Linked DNA regions of Mariniflexile sp. TRM1-10. The protein of the gene in region 1 interacts with the protein of each later gene in a pairwise test. Links are inferred from orthologs where the notes say so. Each region holds a gene or a part of one and is shown in the gene's direction. Other genes may lie near its edges.

Evidence for each region.
Region 2: the proteins of CJ739_RS06015 (region 1) and CJ739_RS01470 interact in binary tests that used the Escherichia coli proteins (3 or more experiments, as listed by UniProt). The link is inferred for Mariniflexile sp. TRM1-10 from one-to-one orthologs.

The regions. Positions count from the first base shown.
Region 1 is NZ_CP022985.1:1,406,123-1,414,474, forward strand. Bases 3,556-6,347 are described here. They hold CJ739_RS06015 (aminopeptidase P family protein), read left to right. Parts: upstream 3,556-4,201; coding sequence 4,202-5,494; downstream 5,495-6,347. Other genes in these bases: CJ739_RS06010 (T9SS type A sorting domain-containing protein), read right to left, coding at 3,556-4,024; CJ739_RS06020 (aspartate kinase), read right to left, coding at 5,556-6,347. In the rest of the region: CJ739_RS06000 (fumarate reductase/succinate dehydrogenase flavoprotein subunit), read right to left, coding at 1-1,250; CJ739_RS06005 (succinate dehydrogenase cytochrome b subunit), read right to left, coding at 1,261-1,938; more of CJ739_RS06010, read right to left, coding at 2,210-3,555; more of CJ739_RS06020, read right to left, coding at 6,348-6,878; CJ739_RS06025 (hypothetical protein), read left to right, coding at 7,238-7,894; CJ739_RS06030 (alpha/beta hydrolase), read left to right, coding at 7,928-8,352.
Region 2 is NZ_CP022985.1:296,827-305,386, reverse strand. Bases 2,528-5,527 are described here. They hold CJ739_RS01470 (aminoacyl-histidine dipeptidase), read left to right. Parts: upstream 2,528-3,295; coding sequence 3,296-4,759; downstream 4,760-5,527. Other genes in these bases: yidD (membrane protein insertion efficiency factor YidD), read right to left, coding at 5,460-5,527; CJ739_RS01465 (DUF2200 domain-containing protein), read right to left, coding at 4,926-5,291; CJ739_RS01475 (hypothetical protein), read right to left, coding at 2,528-3,128. Also shown: CJ739_RS01485 (T9SS type A sorting domain-containing protein), read left to right, coding at 1-1,328; CJ739_RS01480 (DUF3810 domain-containing protein), read right to left, coding at 1,314-2,393; more of CJ739_RS01475, read right to left, coding at 2,439-2,527; more of yidD, read right to left, coding at 5,528-5,684; cysS (cysteine--tRNA ligase), read right to left, coding at 6,018-7,499; CJ739_RS20500 (four helix bundle protein), read right to left, coding at 7,729-7,905; GTP cyclohydrolase I FolE, read right to left, coding at 8,003-8,560. UniProt on the Escherichia coli protein: Dipeptidase with broad substrate specificity. Requires dipeptide substrates with an unblocked N-terminus and the amino group in the alpha or beta position.

The DNA.
Region 1 (8,352 bases):
GGATCTTCATCTACAATTTTCTCATACATTTGGAATAAGTTTCCGTATTTCTCTTCTACAATCGCTTGACCTAATTCGTATATTTTAGCATCCGATGGATTTTCTATATTCTGAATTTTAGCTTGCGTTTTCCCATAGCGTGTAATTGCTGAAGCAAAATCTAAAAACACCGCTTCACCGGTAGCATTCACTCCAAAACCAGCATCACAACGTTCTTTAGCAGCACGAGAAGCCACATCACGAGGCACTAAATTACCAAACGCTGGGTAACGGCGCTCTAGGAAATAATCTCTGTTTTCTTCAGCGATATCGGTTGGTTTTATTTTGCGCTGTTGCAGTGCTTTAGCATCTTCAATATTCTTTGGTACCCAAATACGCCCGTCGTTACGCAACGATTCGGACATTAAGGTTAATTTAGATTGATAGTCACCAGAACGCGGAATACATGTTGGGTGAATTTGAGTGAAGCAAGGATTTGCGAAATACGCGCCTTTTTTATGAATTTTCCAAGCAGCAGTTGCGTTACTTCCCATAGCATTGGTTGACAAGAAATATACATTTCCGTAACCACCGGAAGCAATAACCACAGCATGTGCGGAATGACGCTCTATTTCACCTGTAATTAAATTACGGGCAATAATACCTCGTGCTTTCCCATCAACCTTAACAACATCAAGCATTTCGTGGCGGTTGAACATTTCAATTTTACCACGTGCAATTTGACGGTTCATTGCTGAATAAGCTCCTAATAATAATTGCTGACCTGTTTGTCCTTTAGCATAAAAAGTTCTAGAAACCAAAACGCCTCCAAACGAACGGTTGTCTAACAATCCACCATAATCACGGGCAAAAGGAACTCCTTGTGCCACACATTGGTCAATAATATTTGCTGATACCTCAGCTAAACGGTACACGTTAGCTTCACGGGAACGGTAATCACCTCCCTTTACAGTATCGTAAAATAATCTATATGTTGAATCGCCATCACCTTGGTAGTTCTTGGCAGCATTAATTCCACCTTGTGCCGCAATAGAGTGTGCTCTACGAGGTGAATCTTGATAAGCAAATGCTTTTACATTATAACCTAACTCTGCTAAAGTAGCTGCTGCTGAACCTCCTGCTAACCCTGTTCCAACAACGATAACATCAATATGACGCTTATTAGCCGGATTTACTAAATTGATATGATTTTTATAATCTGTCCATTTATCTTGAATTGGACCATGTGGTATTTTTGAATCTAATGCCATTTTTCTAAGATTAATGGTTAAAATAATGATACAAAGCAATAAATATAAATCCTAATGGAATTAAAATAGCATATGCTTTACCAAAACTTTGTAATCTCTTTTTTCTTATTGTAGAAACTCCCATAGATTGGAATGCTGACGCAAAGCCATGTAACAAATGCAATGCTAAAAACACAAACGCTATTACATAAGCACCAACTCTAATTGGGCTTACAAACTTTTCTTGTAGCTCATGGAAATATCGGTAACCATCAACAAGGTCATGTCCCCCAGACCAATCACCTTTAATATATTTGGCATTAATTTCTGGAAACCAAAAATCGATAAAGTGCAAGACGATAAATGCCAAAATAGCAACACCAGTGTAAATCATGTTTCGACTCATCCACGTGGAGTTAGCTGCACCATTGTTTTTCACATAAGCAATATGTCTTGCTTTATTGTTTCTTATTTCCAAGATAAAACCCATAACAAAATGGAATATAACGCCAAAAATTAATATGGGTTGCATCACAAATTGAATTAACCAATTAGTTCCCATATAGTGAGAGACCTCATTAAAGAGATTGCCACTAAAAACAGATAAAAGATTAATTGCAAGATGTTGAAGTAAGAAAAACATGAGGAAGAAAGCTGAAAGCGCCATGGCTACTTTTCTTCCGATTGAAGATTTAAAAAATCCGCTCATTATTTAATTTGTTAAGTATAGTTCGCAAAGGTAATTTACAATAAATTCATAGGCAAAAAGTTGAGCTGTAAAATTCTAATTTAGAACAATTATAAGTAATAATACTTAGTTTTTAAAAACAATTCGGAATTGTTATTTTTAAACACCAAAAAAAAGCAATAAAATAAAAATACTTTTATGTTTTTGAAAATTTCATAACAAAAGTAGTGCTTCAAAAATTAAAAATTGAACTTTCATGCCCATTAAAAACTATTTTCTAACAAAAATAAACTTACTCTATAAGTATTTTTTTAGTAATTTCTGCTCTTTCGGAAAGAATCTTAACAAAATACAAGCCTTTTGAAACACCAAGTAAGTTAATGGTTTGTGTTTTTGATGCATTAGTCATATCGTGCTGAGATATTAGCCTACCCCTAACATCATATACAACTATCTTATCTAAATTAATGAGTGATGTATTTTTTATATAAAATTGCCCACTTGTTGGGTTGGGATACATATTAATCGCCGCATTTAACTCTTCTTCTTCAATACCCAAAGAACAAGGGTGGTTAGTCATTAAAGGCTGTGTACATACCATGGAACCCGTACTTCTTACCTGAATGGCATTTGCAACTGTAATATTTCTAGTACCCAAAACTCTTTGCTCTTCAGAATTTGAAAGTGCATAGTTCATAACATCATTTGTATCATTAACATGAGCTAATTGATGTCCATGACCTAACTCGTGAAGCGCCACACTTTCAAAGTCATATTGAGAAATTCCTGTTGAATTGGTAGCAGAACTAAAATTCCAGTTAATTGCGTCATCAAAAACAAGATCTAATTCTGATACAAACCAATTAAATGTTGAGCCAGATGAACAACCACCATAGTGAGATGTACACTGACCTAAAACATCTGCTTCTAACTCATCACCATTATCAAACCTAATAACATTTACATCATCTTGTGAAGCAACATCTACTGTAGTCGTAGCTCCTACTACCCAATTAATACCTGTTTCACATCGCCATGTTTCAAAAGCCCTTAAAAAGGCGGCTTTGGCATTGACATTGGCATCGAAATCTGTAAACATACGCCATGTGTAACCTCCAGCAGCGTCATCATTAATATGCTGGGTCCTGTAAGCATATAAAGGAAGTGCCCCGTTGTCACCACCTGTACTTGTCTCATCATCAGCATCGTAATATACATTTGATTCAGAATACGTAATTGTTAAACTATTAGTTGAAGTTGCCGAAGCATTGGTATTATCTGTAATTCTAATTTGCCCTGTTCCTGCTTCAGAAGGAATTTCAACTGTAATTTGTGTGTCAGACCAAGTGAGCACTTGTGTACCTATAGCTTCAATAAAAGTAGCACCTCCATCATCGGCATTACTAAATAACACTTTGCCTTTGGTTGTACCAAAACCAGTCCCATTAATGGTAAGCACCGTTTTGGTTCCTGCAGTGGCCGTTGTTGGATTAAAAGTTATGGAGCCTGGAGCCGCTAATGCACTTTTGTTTAAACTAGTTTGTTTTTTAGAACTGTCAAAATCAGCAACTTCAATATAAGCTGTATTGGTATGACTCATAATTTCATTATAAAAAGAAGTTGCTATGCCTTTCTTTTTATTGAAAGGATTAATAGCTTCGTCGCTATATAAGTTATATTTATAAAAACCTTGTAATGAGCCATAAGGTTTAAATTGCTTTATTGAAGATTTATTTAAAACATTTGATTTAATATTATTATCATATAGCATAAATATTCCAATATCATCAGTATGCAATTTCAAACTTGGGGTAACAACTTCAGCAGATAAACCAACTGTTCCTCCTTTGGTTATAACCTCAATGGTTTCATACATACCTCCTTTAAAAACTTTATATACTTGTATTTTATTTGCTGTGTAAATATTCTTTTTTTCGGCATCCCAAAATGATTTTTTTGAAATAACCTTTCCTTCTACCACCAAACTTGAATTTTCAATTTGCTTTTTTAATGAAGCCTCTTTAAGTAAGATTTGTGCAGGTATGCTACATGGAACAAACACCATCAATAACAAAACCACTTTTATATGTATTATAATTTTTTTCATAATGTTAACCGTTTTAGTGATTTCGAGATGGGGCAGTATCAAATATAGCAAATTATTACATATGATTTGTTTAGTTTTGTTACTTTTAGTATCCTTAATATTTACATAACATCCATTTAAAGACACTAAAAGCTGCGTCTTACATAATTGATTTACAACGAATTTAAAAACAAACACATGAAATATTTACCAATAGATTCTTCACTTTTTATTAATAACAGAAAAAACTTTACTGCCAAAATGAAACCTAGCAGTTTAGCTGTTTTTAACTCAAACGACATCTACCCTATAAGTGCCGATAGTACGATGCCTTTTCAACAACATCGTGATATTTTTTATTTAAGTGGTGTAGACCAGGAAGAAAGCATTTTGGTATTGTTTCCCGATTGCCCTAAAGAAAAACATCGCGAAATTTTATTTTTAAAAGAAACCAATGCCCATATTGCTATCTGGGAAGGTGAAAAACTTACCAAAGAAAAAGCTTTTGAAACCAGCGGTATTAAAACAGTGTATTGGCTTCAAGACATGGAAAAGATCATGTTTGAACTCATGACACAATGTGACACGGTTTACATAAACACCAACGAACATTATAGAGCCAATGTTGAAACCGAAACCCGTGAAGACCGCTATACCAAATGGTTAAAAGAGAAATATCCAGCGCACAGTGTCGCTAAAAGCGCCCCCATTTTACAACGTCTTCGTTCAGTTAAAAGTCAAATTGAAATCAATTTAATCCAACAAGCGTGTAACATTACCGAAAAAGGATTCCGTAGAATTTTAAACTTTGTAAAACCAGACGTTTGGGAATATGAAATTGAAGCTGAACTAATGCACGAGTTTTTGCTTAACCGTTCTAAAGGATTTGCCTACACACCCATTATCGCTTCTGGAAATAATGCCAACGTATTGCATTATATCGAAAACAACAAACAATGTAAAGCAGGTGATTTAATTTTATTCGATACTGCTGCAGAGTATGCTAATTATTCAAGTGATTTAAGTAGAACCATTCCTGTTTCCGGGAAATATTCCGTGAGACAAAAAGCGGTTTACAATGCTGTTTTAAGAGTAAAAAATGAAGCCACAAAATTATTAACTCCCGGAACTATTTGGGCAGATTACCATCTGGAAGTTGGTAAAATAATGACTTCTGAATTGCTAGGTTTAGGTTTATTGGACAAAGCCGATATACAAAATGAAAACCCGGATTGGCCTGCTTACAAAAAATATTTTATGCATGGAACCAGCCATCACATGGGTTTAGATACGCACGATTATGGGATTTTAACCGAACCTATGCAAGCCAACATGGTGTTTACCGTAGAACCTGGAATTTACATTCCAGAAGAAGGTTTTGGAATACGATTGGAAGATGATGTGGTTATCCAAAAATCCGGAGAACCATTTAATTTAATGCGGAACATTCCTATTGAAGCTGAGGAAATCGAAGCCCTAATGAATTTATAAAAAGAAGAAAGGGTCGTTTTTCAACGACCCTTTGCTGCTAACAACACTAAAATTTCATAATTTACAGAGTGACTAATTCAAATAAATAATCGTTTAGTTTTTGCAGCGTATTAATTTTGTTCTTGGCATCTACCAAAAGTGAAATATTATTGCTACTTCCTCCATAGGAAATCATTCTAATTTTCACATCTTGCAGTATTTGAAACAGCTTATAAGTTTCTTGATGGTTTACAACCGAATGGCCAACCAAACAAATAATGCTTTGATTTTTATCCACTTCAATGGTAGCGAACTTTTCCAATTCAGCTAAAATTTTATCTAAATTTTTATCGTCATCAATAGTTAAAGACACCGCAACTTCCGATGTGGTAATCATGTCGATCGACGTTTCGTAAATTTCAAAAATTTCAAATACCTTTCTTAAAAACCCGTGTGCCTGTAGCATTCTACCAGATTTTATCTTAATAGCAGTAATACCATCTTTAGCAGCCATAGCTTTCACTCCACATTCAGAATGGTCGTTGTTTATCAAAGTACCATAGGCCTCAGGGTTCATGGTATTTTTTAAACGCACTGGAATATTAAGCGATCTAACAGGTGTTACTGTTTGAGGGTGCAATATTTTTGCCCCAAAATATGCTAATTCTGCCGCTTCATCAAAAGACAAATTTGAAATGGGTCTTGTATTTTCAACATATCTTGGGTCGTTGTTATGCATCCCATCAATATCTGTCCATATTTGCACTTCATCAGCGTTAATAGCAGCACCAATAATAGTTGCTGTATAATCACTTCCACCACGTTGAAGGTTAGAAATCGCTCCTTTATCATCCAAACAGATAAACCCTTGGGTGATGTATATTTGAGCGTCTTCAGCCTTATTATAAGTGGTTTTAAAATGTTCTTTTATATAATTTAAATCAGGATCTTTAGCCGCATCAATACGCATAAAGCTTAATGCAGGTAGCAATGCTGAGCTTACACCTTCTTGATTTAAATAACTGTTTACCATATAAGTCGAAAGCAATTCGCCTTGAGCTACTATTTGGTTTTCCAACTCCATGGAATAAGGCTTGTTGGTACATGCAACCAATAAATTAAAAATACCAGAAACGTATGCTTTAACATCTTTATTTAATAAAGCATTGGCAAGTAGGCTATCTATTACTTTTAAATAAGTGTCATGAAGTTTATTGATTTTATCAAGAGCTTCATTCGCCTCATTATCGGCAATATGTTTTGAAATAGCAACTAAATGATTGGTTGTACCAGACATAGCTGACAATACAACAACCTTTTTTTCGCCATCGTTAATTATATTTTTAACGTTATGTATATTTTCAACCGATCCTACCGAAGTGCCACCGAATTTTAATACTTTCATACTTTATATAAGCTTATTCCCTTTATCAAATTGATTCATTTATATCAATTCAGGGCGCTAAATTATAACTCCTTGGCTTAAAAAAGATATTTATTAAAAAATATGTTTATTTTTGCACATATTGTTAAATAATTAACAACAAACGTTGGTCTCTAAACTTTGTTTTTTAAGAAAAAGATACTGAACGTTACATACTTATGCTGAGCATCGACGTATAATCTTAAAAAGAATAAAATATAACACATGAAACACCCATGAAAATGGCATTCACACACATAAGGATGATTATTTAGGGTGTTCCATAGCCTTTGCTGAGCTCAGTCGAAGCATGACCAAATTAAAACAATAAATATAAACAGATGAAAACTGTATCAAACTGCGTAGAAGACATTCTAATTACACAACCCTATCTAGAAGAAGCACTTTCTAGAAACATCATTAATTTTAGTGCTTTAGCCATAGAGCTTACCGAACCTATAAGCAAAATGCTAAAAAAAGATGTAAAACCTGGAGCCATTATGATGGCTTTAAGACGTTACAATCCGCCGCCTGCCTTATCTAATTCTGTTAAAATGAAAAAAATGATGCAAAATTTAGGCGATATTACCGTACGCTCAAACCTCACCGATTTCACAATTAAAAATTCTGAAACCATTATTGATAATCACGCTAAAATTTTAGACCGTATCAATCAAGAATCTAAACTTTTCTATACATTCACGCGTGGTATTCACGAAAGCAACATCATTATCTCCAGCAGTTTAAAAGAATATATTGAAGACAATCTAAAAAGCGAAACTTTCATTGCAAAACAAGATGGCTTGTCGGCTATTAGCGTCAACCTTCCGCAAGACAACTCAAAAATTGCGGGTTTATATTATCAATTTTTTAAACGTTTAGCTTGGGAAGGCATTGTACTGTACGAAGTCATTTCGACTACCAACGAATTTACCATTTTAGTTGAAGACGAGTTTGTTGATAAAGCTTTTACCGCAATAAAAAAGGTAAAAGCTTAGTTGATATATGTAATGTCCTAAATATTATTGAATATGACACTACCATACAAAGGCATCAACATTTTTTACACAGATGAAGGGGAAGGAAATCCCGTAGTTTTACTCCATGGTTTTTTAGAAAATGTTTCTATGTGGGACGCCTTCATCCCAAAACTAACAAAAAGAAACAGGGTTATTTGTATTGATTTGCTAGGTCATGGCAAAACAGCATGTTTAGGCTACATACATACTATGGAACTTATGGCAGAAACTGTTGAAGCGGTACTTAACCATTTAAATATAACAAGTTCAACTATTATTGGACATTCCATGGGTGGTTATGTAGCACTCGCTTTTGCGGAAAAAAAACCAAATGCTTTAAAGGGATTGTGCTTGATGAACTCTACAGCACTACCCGATACCGAGGAAAAAAAACAAAACAGGGATCGAGCTATTGTAGCTGTTAAACAGAATTACAA
Region 2 (8,560 bases), 1.1 Mb from region 1 along the record:
CTTTCGATAGTGGTGAAATCAATTTTTTAAGCGGAACGCTTACTTACGAAAAAAATAACGATGGCATTCAACATGTGTTGTATTCTTCAACTGGAATTTTTAATATCATAAGTGATGTAGAAACGGATACTTATGATATTGGATATAGTATATATGATGAATTTCAGGATTGTTATAGTTTAGCAACGTATTTATACGAAAATGTAAGTGTTACTAATGGAAGCCGCGTTAATTACAATTTTCCGGTTACCAAAATTAAGGAATGTAGTGATGTTGCAGTTTATTTAACACCCGTTAGTCCTCCAAGACCTGGGTTTGATTATAGCACCAATTTGATAATTCGCAATTTAGGGATTGAAACGATAAGTTCTGGCTCCGTGGAGTTTATTAAGGATGATTTAGTAACGTTTAAAAGTGTGGATTTTGTGAATTCAGGAAATTCAATCACCAACACTCCCACAGGGTTTATTTTAAATTTTAATAATTTACAACCCAATAGTGCAGAACATGTTGTAGTAAATATGAATGTGCCTGTTTCTGTGAATTTAGGAGATTTATTAACAAGTACAGCAATCTATTCGGTTGATGATTTAGACATATCAAACAATACATCTGCGTTAACAGAAACTGTTATAGGCTCCTATGACCCAAACGACATAGCGGAATCTCATGGGCCAGAAATTTATTATGACGATTTTTCTACCGATGATTATTTGTATTACACCATCCGTTTTCAAAATGTAGGAACTGCCGATGCTATTAATGTGTCTATAGATAATACTTTAGATTCAAAATTGGATAAGTCAACCATTCAAATGCTTAGTGCAAGCCATGATTATGTATTTACAAAAATCGATAATCAACTTAATTGGAAATTCGATGATATCCATTTACCAAGTGAAAGCATGGATGAACCCAATAGCCACGGTTATGTATATTACAAAATAAAACCCACTGCTGGTTTTCAAATTAGCGATATCATACCTAATACGGCCGAAATTTATTTTGATTTTAACCCAGCGGTTGTAACCAATACGTTTGAAACAGAATTTATAGCAACGCTTTCCAGTAAACAATTTAGCAATATTGATTTCTCAATTTTCCCAAATCCAACAAACCATTTTGTTGAAATAACATTCAGTAAAACCACAAATAATAAAGTACGGTTGGGTGTTTATAACATTCAAGGAAAATTAATTCTTAATGAAGAAAGGGAATTGCAAAACAATACAGTAAAACTCGATATATCAAATTTAAGAAGTGGCATGTACTTTTTAAAAGTGAATGATGGTGTTGCTGAAATGATTCAAAAACTAATTGTAAATTAAATCGGGTTCTTTTTCAAAATAATTAACCAACAATGCTACAACATAGCTGTAACTTTCCATGCCTTTTGCTTGTTTATTGGCTTTTAGGTACGAACTGTATGTGCTTTTAAAAAGTGGTTCCAAAGGGTTTTCGTAGCTGTCCCAAAAATCGCGGGCTTCTTTATAATTATTTAAAACACCTTTGTTGACAGTTTGGTATAGTTCATCAAATAAGATTTCATCACGCTTCGCAATTTCATTTAAACAAAAGCGAAGTGCAAAAGTGTAGCCCGAGTAATTAAAGTAAATATCGTCGTGGTTTATGGCGGCTAAACAACCAATAAAATTGGCTTCGTTTTCGGCGGCATATCCTAATTGGTGTGCTATTTCATGCGAGGACGTTGTGGGAAACAAATAAACAGGAATCAGTGCATCAACCTGCGCTTCGTTTGTTAACGGATTTAAATACCCACTAAACCCCATGTAAGTTAAAGGGTAGCTAAACAACGATTTTTTAATGCTTTTTGGGTGGTATTCTAAATCAGGGAAGGTCTTCTTTAAGTTTGTATAGCCCAAAGGAGCCATCCTTAGGATGTTTTTTTTGCTATACGGAATGTCAATTTTTAAGGTGTCGTTTCCAGCTATTTGTGTGTAAATGCCGTTTGATTTTTTAATCAGTCTTTTGGTGACATTAATTAATTGTTCGGTGGTGTAATCAGCGTTTAAACCCAAGCTTTTATGCAGTGGCAAACGGTAATAATTCAGGCCCCAAAACAAATGAAACGCAAAATAGATCATGGACACTGCGCATGCCGCACTAACAATCCACAATTTAGTGTCTCTTAGCAGGTGTTTTTGGTTTATAAAAAACCATCTAATAATGTATATAATAGCGGCTGCATATACTAAATCACCAAATGAAAACGGTAGCCAGCCCAATGTATATCTGAATGCTTTGGAAATATAGGGGTAAACACCTTCGCTGTAATATCTTTCTATAACTTCGGGGTAATTTGATATCCATTTTACCAAAAGGTATTGTGGTATCAATAAAAGTGCAATAATAGTTTTTGTGTTTTTCAGCATGTGCCAAAAATAAACAAATGTTCATTAATGACGATTGATATATTATTAGTATTTAAAAACAGGATAACCGTTTTGGCATTCTATAGATGTAGGCTGTTGTGGAACATCACATGTTGATGAAATGGACCATTTAATATTATATTGTTTTTCAGCTAAATTGTATGCTTCAACTTTTTGCAAAAATTGCACGGTATCAATTTCATTTGAATAAGCAATAAAACCTTGAGGGCCACCACACGCTTTTGTTCCGTAGGGAGTGAAGCTCCAGTTATTAGAATCTGTACAAGAAATACTATGAGATAGTGTACTAATCTCATCAAACAAATTCATTAAATTTTGATGGTCTATTTCTTGTTCTGATAACTCTCTTTTAACAATTAATTGGTTATTATCAAGAGAAATAATTCTCCACTGAAAATTTCCAGGAAAATTTTCAAGAGATATTAATATAAGGGATTCTTGGCTTTTCCATGTTCCTTGATTATCATAAAAAGTTAATGGAGGCGTTCCACACCAGCCAGATGTTCTTTGTATAAAAACAGAATTTTCCTTAAAAGATATACCTGGAGCATTTTCATTTAAACTTACTGCTCGTTGAAACGTTATAGTTTCATTGTCATAACTTGAATCAATCCAATTACCAATTAGTAAATTTTCCGGGTTTACATCTATTTCAGTATTACTTTGACAAGCTAATAGAAGAAGAGCGATTAATAATGTGTATCCAGTTTTCATCTTTTATGATTCTTTATAACTAGATGACAAAAGAATTGAAAGGTTGCGTTAGCTTACATTGATCTTTGGTTTCTATAATAGGTGAATTAATAGTTAATGAAATTTATTAGATTTTCAAGGAACCTAAATGGTAATACTTACCTTTGTAAAACACTATTGGAAATATTATGAATTCAGAAATAAGAGACCTTCAACCACAAACCCTTTGGAATAAATTTGCCGATTTAAACGCTGTACCTCGTCCTTCAAAAAAAGAAGCACGTGTTATTGCTTTTATTAAGGATTTTGGCAAAAATCTAGGATTGGAAACCATTGAAGATGCGGTTGGCAATGTTATTATAAAAAAGCCAGCAACGTCTGGTATGGAAAATAGAACTACGGTCGTGATGCAATCGCATTTAGATATGGTGCATCAAAAAAACAACGATACTGAATTCGATTTTGAGACGCAAGGCATTGACATGTATGTTGATGGCGACTGGGTACGTGCCAAAGGAACTACTCTGGGTGCCGATAACGGTTTGGGTGTTGCCACCATTATGGCCATTTTAGAAAGTAAAGACATCCCACATCCTGCTATTGAAGCGCTGTTTACCATTGATGAAGAAACAGGTATGACGGGTGCTATGGGCTTAAAAGGCGACTTACTTTCTGGTGGTATTTTATTGAATTTAGATACCGAAGAAGATGATGAAATTGGTGTAGGCTGTGCGGGCGGTATCGATGTAACGGCAACGAGAACCTATCAAGAAGAAGAAACGCCCGAGTTTAAAATCGGGTTTAAAATAACAGTTAAAGGCTTGCAAGGCGGTCATTCGGGCATGCAAATCCATGAAGGTTTAGGGAATGCCAATAAAATTATGAACCGCTTAGTATTTGATGGTTTTGAAAACTTCGGACTGCGAATTTCTGAAATTGATGGCGGTAGTTTACGGAATGCCATTCCCAGAGAAAGTACGGCTATTGTTGCGGTTGATGCCATTCATGAAGAAACCTTTGTTACAGAAATTAACGAGTTGGCAGAAATCATTAAAACGGAGCTAAAAACCATGGAACCCGATTTAAAAATAGAAGTTTCTCATTGTGAAACCCCTAAAAGTATTATGGATTTAGGGGTTCAAGAAGGTTTTACAAGAGCTTTGTATGCAGCGCAAAACGGTGTGTATAGAATGAGTGTCGATATTCCGGATTTGGTTGAGACCTCAAATAATATCGCTAGGGTAGTAGTTAAAGAGGGGCAGATTCATGTGGGCTGCTTAACACGATCGTCGGTTGAAAGCTCTAAAATGGATTTGGCAAATACATTGCGTGCCACTTTTGAATTGACAGGTTGCGAAGTAGAATTTTCGGGTGATTATCCTGGGTGGACACCCAATATGAAATCGCCCATTTTGCAAGTGCTTTCTAAAATTTATAAAGATATGAATGGGGAAGAAGCCCATGTAGCAGCATGTCATGCAGGCTTGGAATGCGGTATTTTAGGGCAAAACTATCCAGAAATGGATATGATAAGTTTTGGACCTACTATTAAAGGCGCACATTCTCCAGATGAACGTGCTCAGATTTCATCGGTGCAAAAATATTGGAAGTTTGTATTGGAGGTTTTGAAGAATATACCAGTGAAAAACTAATTTTTTGTCATGTCGACCATAGGAGACATCACATAGTTTATGATGAAAACTTCTTTATACTTGCCGTCACGAGCGGAACGCTCGTGATAGCGCGGAGGATGCGATTCTGAAACAAGTTCAGAATGACGAAAAAAACAATCACTTGTCTAATTCTTATCAAATAGATTTAGGAACCTCGCAATATTTTGTCCATCTTGCGTCCTTTTGCCAATTCATCTACTAACTTATCTAAATATCTTACCTGTTGTGTTAATGGGTTTTTAATGTCTTCTATGCGATAGCCACATATCACACCAGTTATTAGTTGCGTATTAGGGTTTAAGTCAGCATTCTGAAAAAATTGTTCAAAAGTCACTTTTTTTTCAATGAGTTCCTGCAGCTTTTTTTCTTCATAACCTGTTAGCCACTTAATGACTTGGTGTAACTCGTCTTTCGTTCTGCCTTTCTTCTCCACTTTTGTGATATAATGTGGATATACTGAGGCAAATATCATTTTTGCTATACGCTCATCGTGATGGCTTGTATCATTCATAATAGTCGTATTGTTATTAAACGAATATAATTGAAATTTTTTATAGAGTCAAGGAAGAAGGTTAAGAGGAAGGTTCATAAATAGATGAATCCTGAGTCAATGATTTCAGATTTTTACCATTCAAATATATGATGCGATTATGAAACAAGTTCAGAATGACGCTTTTTATTAAGGCACTGGGTCGTAACCCGAACCACCCCAAGGGTGGCAACTAAAAATACGTTTTATAGCCAACCACCCACCTTTAAACAAACCATGTTTTTGTAAAGCTTCTTTGCTGTAGTGTGAGCAAGTAGGTTGGTATCTACATGTTGCAGGCATTAGCGGCGATATAAGTGTTTGATACACTTTTATCAAGAACAAAAATGGTGCAATGAGTAGTTTTTTCAAAATTATTGTTTATTTGCTTGATAGTTCAGCCGAAATATACCTTAGGAGCTTAACGCCTAAACGACAAACAGCTTTACGACGTACTTATTTATTATTATTTGTTTATTTATTGTTTAGTACATGACAAAAACTGCAGAGTGTCACATTGAGCGCAGTCGAAATGCGATTAAAAACAATATTTTCAATGTCTTCGACTGCGCTCAGACTGACATCTGAATATATTTGGATTTTTGTCATGTACTAAAGTTTAGTTATTAAGACGAAACTATCTTCAACAATTAAACGATTCAACGGTTAAACGATTCAACAATTCAACAATTACACAATTCAACAACATCACGACAAACTAAAAGTCGTGCCTTCTTTTCCATCTTTTAACTGAATGCCCGCTTCTGCCAATTCATCACGAATTTTATCCGATAAAGCAAAATCTTTATTCGCTCTGGCTTCTTGGCGTAATTTTATTAAAATAGCAACGGCACTCGATAGTTTGTCGGTCCCTGACTCTGTTTTTGAGGTACTTTCAAGACCTAAAATATCAAATACAAATGCATCAATAGTAACTTTTAAAAGTGACAAATCTTCTGGACTTATAGTTTCAGAACCGTCTTTAATTTGATTGATATATTTTACAGCTTCAAATAAATGGGCAATTAAAATTGGTGAATTGAAATCGTCGTTCATGGCATCATAACAAGTCTGTTTCCATGCGTTTATATTTATTGAAGAAGTTTCAGAAGGTTTTAACTCCCTTAAAAGATTAATGGCGTCCATCAATCTATAAAACCCTTTTTCACTAGCCAATAAGCCGTCATCTGTTAAATCAAGCACGCTTCTATAATGGGCTTGCGCCATAAAAAACCGAATCACACTTGGTGCAAATGCTTTACTAAAGAATTTGTTGTTACCTGAAAGCAATTCATCTGGATTTACCGTATTTCCTGTGGTTTTAGACATGCGTTGTCCATTTAACTCTAACATATTGGCATGCATCCAATAGTTGACAGGTGATAGTCCTTTTGCGGCTTCGTTTTGTGCAATTTCACATTCGTGATGCGGAAATTTTAAATCCATACCACCACCATGAATATCAAATTGGTCGCCAAGGTATTTGGTACTCATAGCGGTACATTCTAAATGCCAACCAGGGAATCCATCACCCCAAGGCGAAGGCCAACGCATAATATGTTGCGGTTCGGCTTTTTTCCAAAGGGCAAAATCTTGCGGATTTTTTTTATCACTTTGTCCGTCTAATTCACGTGTGTTGTGGATTAAATCTTCAAGTTTACGCTTGCTTAGCTTTCCGTAATCGTTGGTTTCATTAAACTTATGAACGTCAAAATAAACAGAACCGTTTACTTCATAAGCATATCCGTTAGTTATAATGTCTTTAATAAGCTCAATTTGTTCAATAATATGTCCCGTAGCCGTTGGTTCGATACTAGGTGGTAAAAAGTTGAAAGTATTTAAAATACTATGAAAATCTACGGTGTAGCGTTGTACGACTTCCATAGGTTCTATTTGTTCTAAACGGGCTTTTTTGGTTATTTTATCTTCACCGGCATCGGCATCATTCTCTAAATGGCCCGCATCTGTAATATTCCTCACATAACGTACTTTGTAACCTAGATGTTTTAGGTAACGAAAAATCATATCAAAAGACATAAATGTTCTCACGTTTCCTAAATGCACATTGCTATAAACCGTTGGTCCGCAAACATACATGCCTATATAACCTTCGTTAATAGGTTTAAAAATTTCTTTATTACCTGTAAGTGAATTGTATATTTTTATTTGGTTGCTTTGGAATAACTGCATGGGTGGTAAGTCGTGAGTTGTTTGTTGTTAAGTCGTTAATATGCTATGATTTGAGAAAATGATTTCGTAAAGCGTTTATTTAGTTGGTTATGGATTTAACTTCAAATCTAGTAATTTTATAAGTTTTTCAGAAATAAATTCAAATTCTTTTGAAACAATAGCTTGGTTTAAAGGCTCTAAGGAAGCACTATTAAGATAAAGCCATAAAATCTACTTTATCTGTATTGGTTCATTTAGCTGTGCCTTCGTCAATATTTGATGAAATTGAAACAGAACATCGACGCATTTGAGAAATTAATCCGAATTTTTCATTATCGGGAAAAGTTTGAGTGATTTTGTATATGCTGGTGCTTAGTTTTATAGCTTCTTTCCAAACTTCTAATTTTTCAAATGAATATTCATGCATCTTAGTTATTGTTTAATTATTTGTTGTTTGTCGTTTAGTCGTTAAGTTGATTTTTAGTTACGACTTAACAACATACAACTAAACAACTCACCCAAATTTAAAATTTTGTGTCTAACTTTATATAATCCAAAAACTCCCTACGCGTAGTTTCTTCTTTAAATTTTCCTCCAAATTCAGAGGTTACGGTGCTGCTATCAACATCTCTGATACCTCTAGAATTTACGCATAAATGTTTTGCATCAATCACACAAGCTACATCTTGGGTTTTTAAAACTTCTTGAAGTTCTTTTACAATTTGGATGGTTAAACGCTCTTGCACTTGTGGGCGTTTTGCATAATAATCTACAATACGGTTCATTTTAGATAAACCAACTACCGAACCACTTGAAATATAAGCAATATGAGCTTTTCCAACAATGGGTAATAAATGGTGCTCGCAAGTTGAATAAACCGTAATGTTTTTTTCAACAAGCATTTCACCATATTTATATTTATTATCGAAGGTAGAAGCGCTTGGTTTTTTCTTTGGATCTAAGCCTCCAAAAATTTCTTTAACAAACATTTTGGCAACACGGTTTGGTGTGCCATTTAAGCTATCGTCTGTTAAATCTAACCCTAAGGTTTCCATAATGTGGCGCACATCATCCTTAATAAT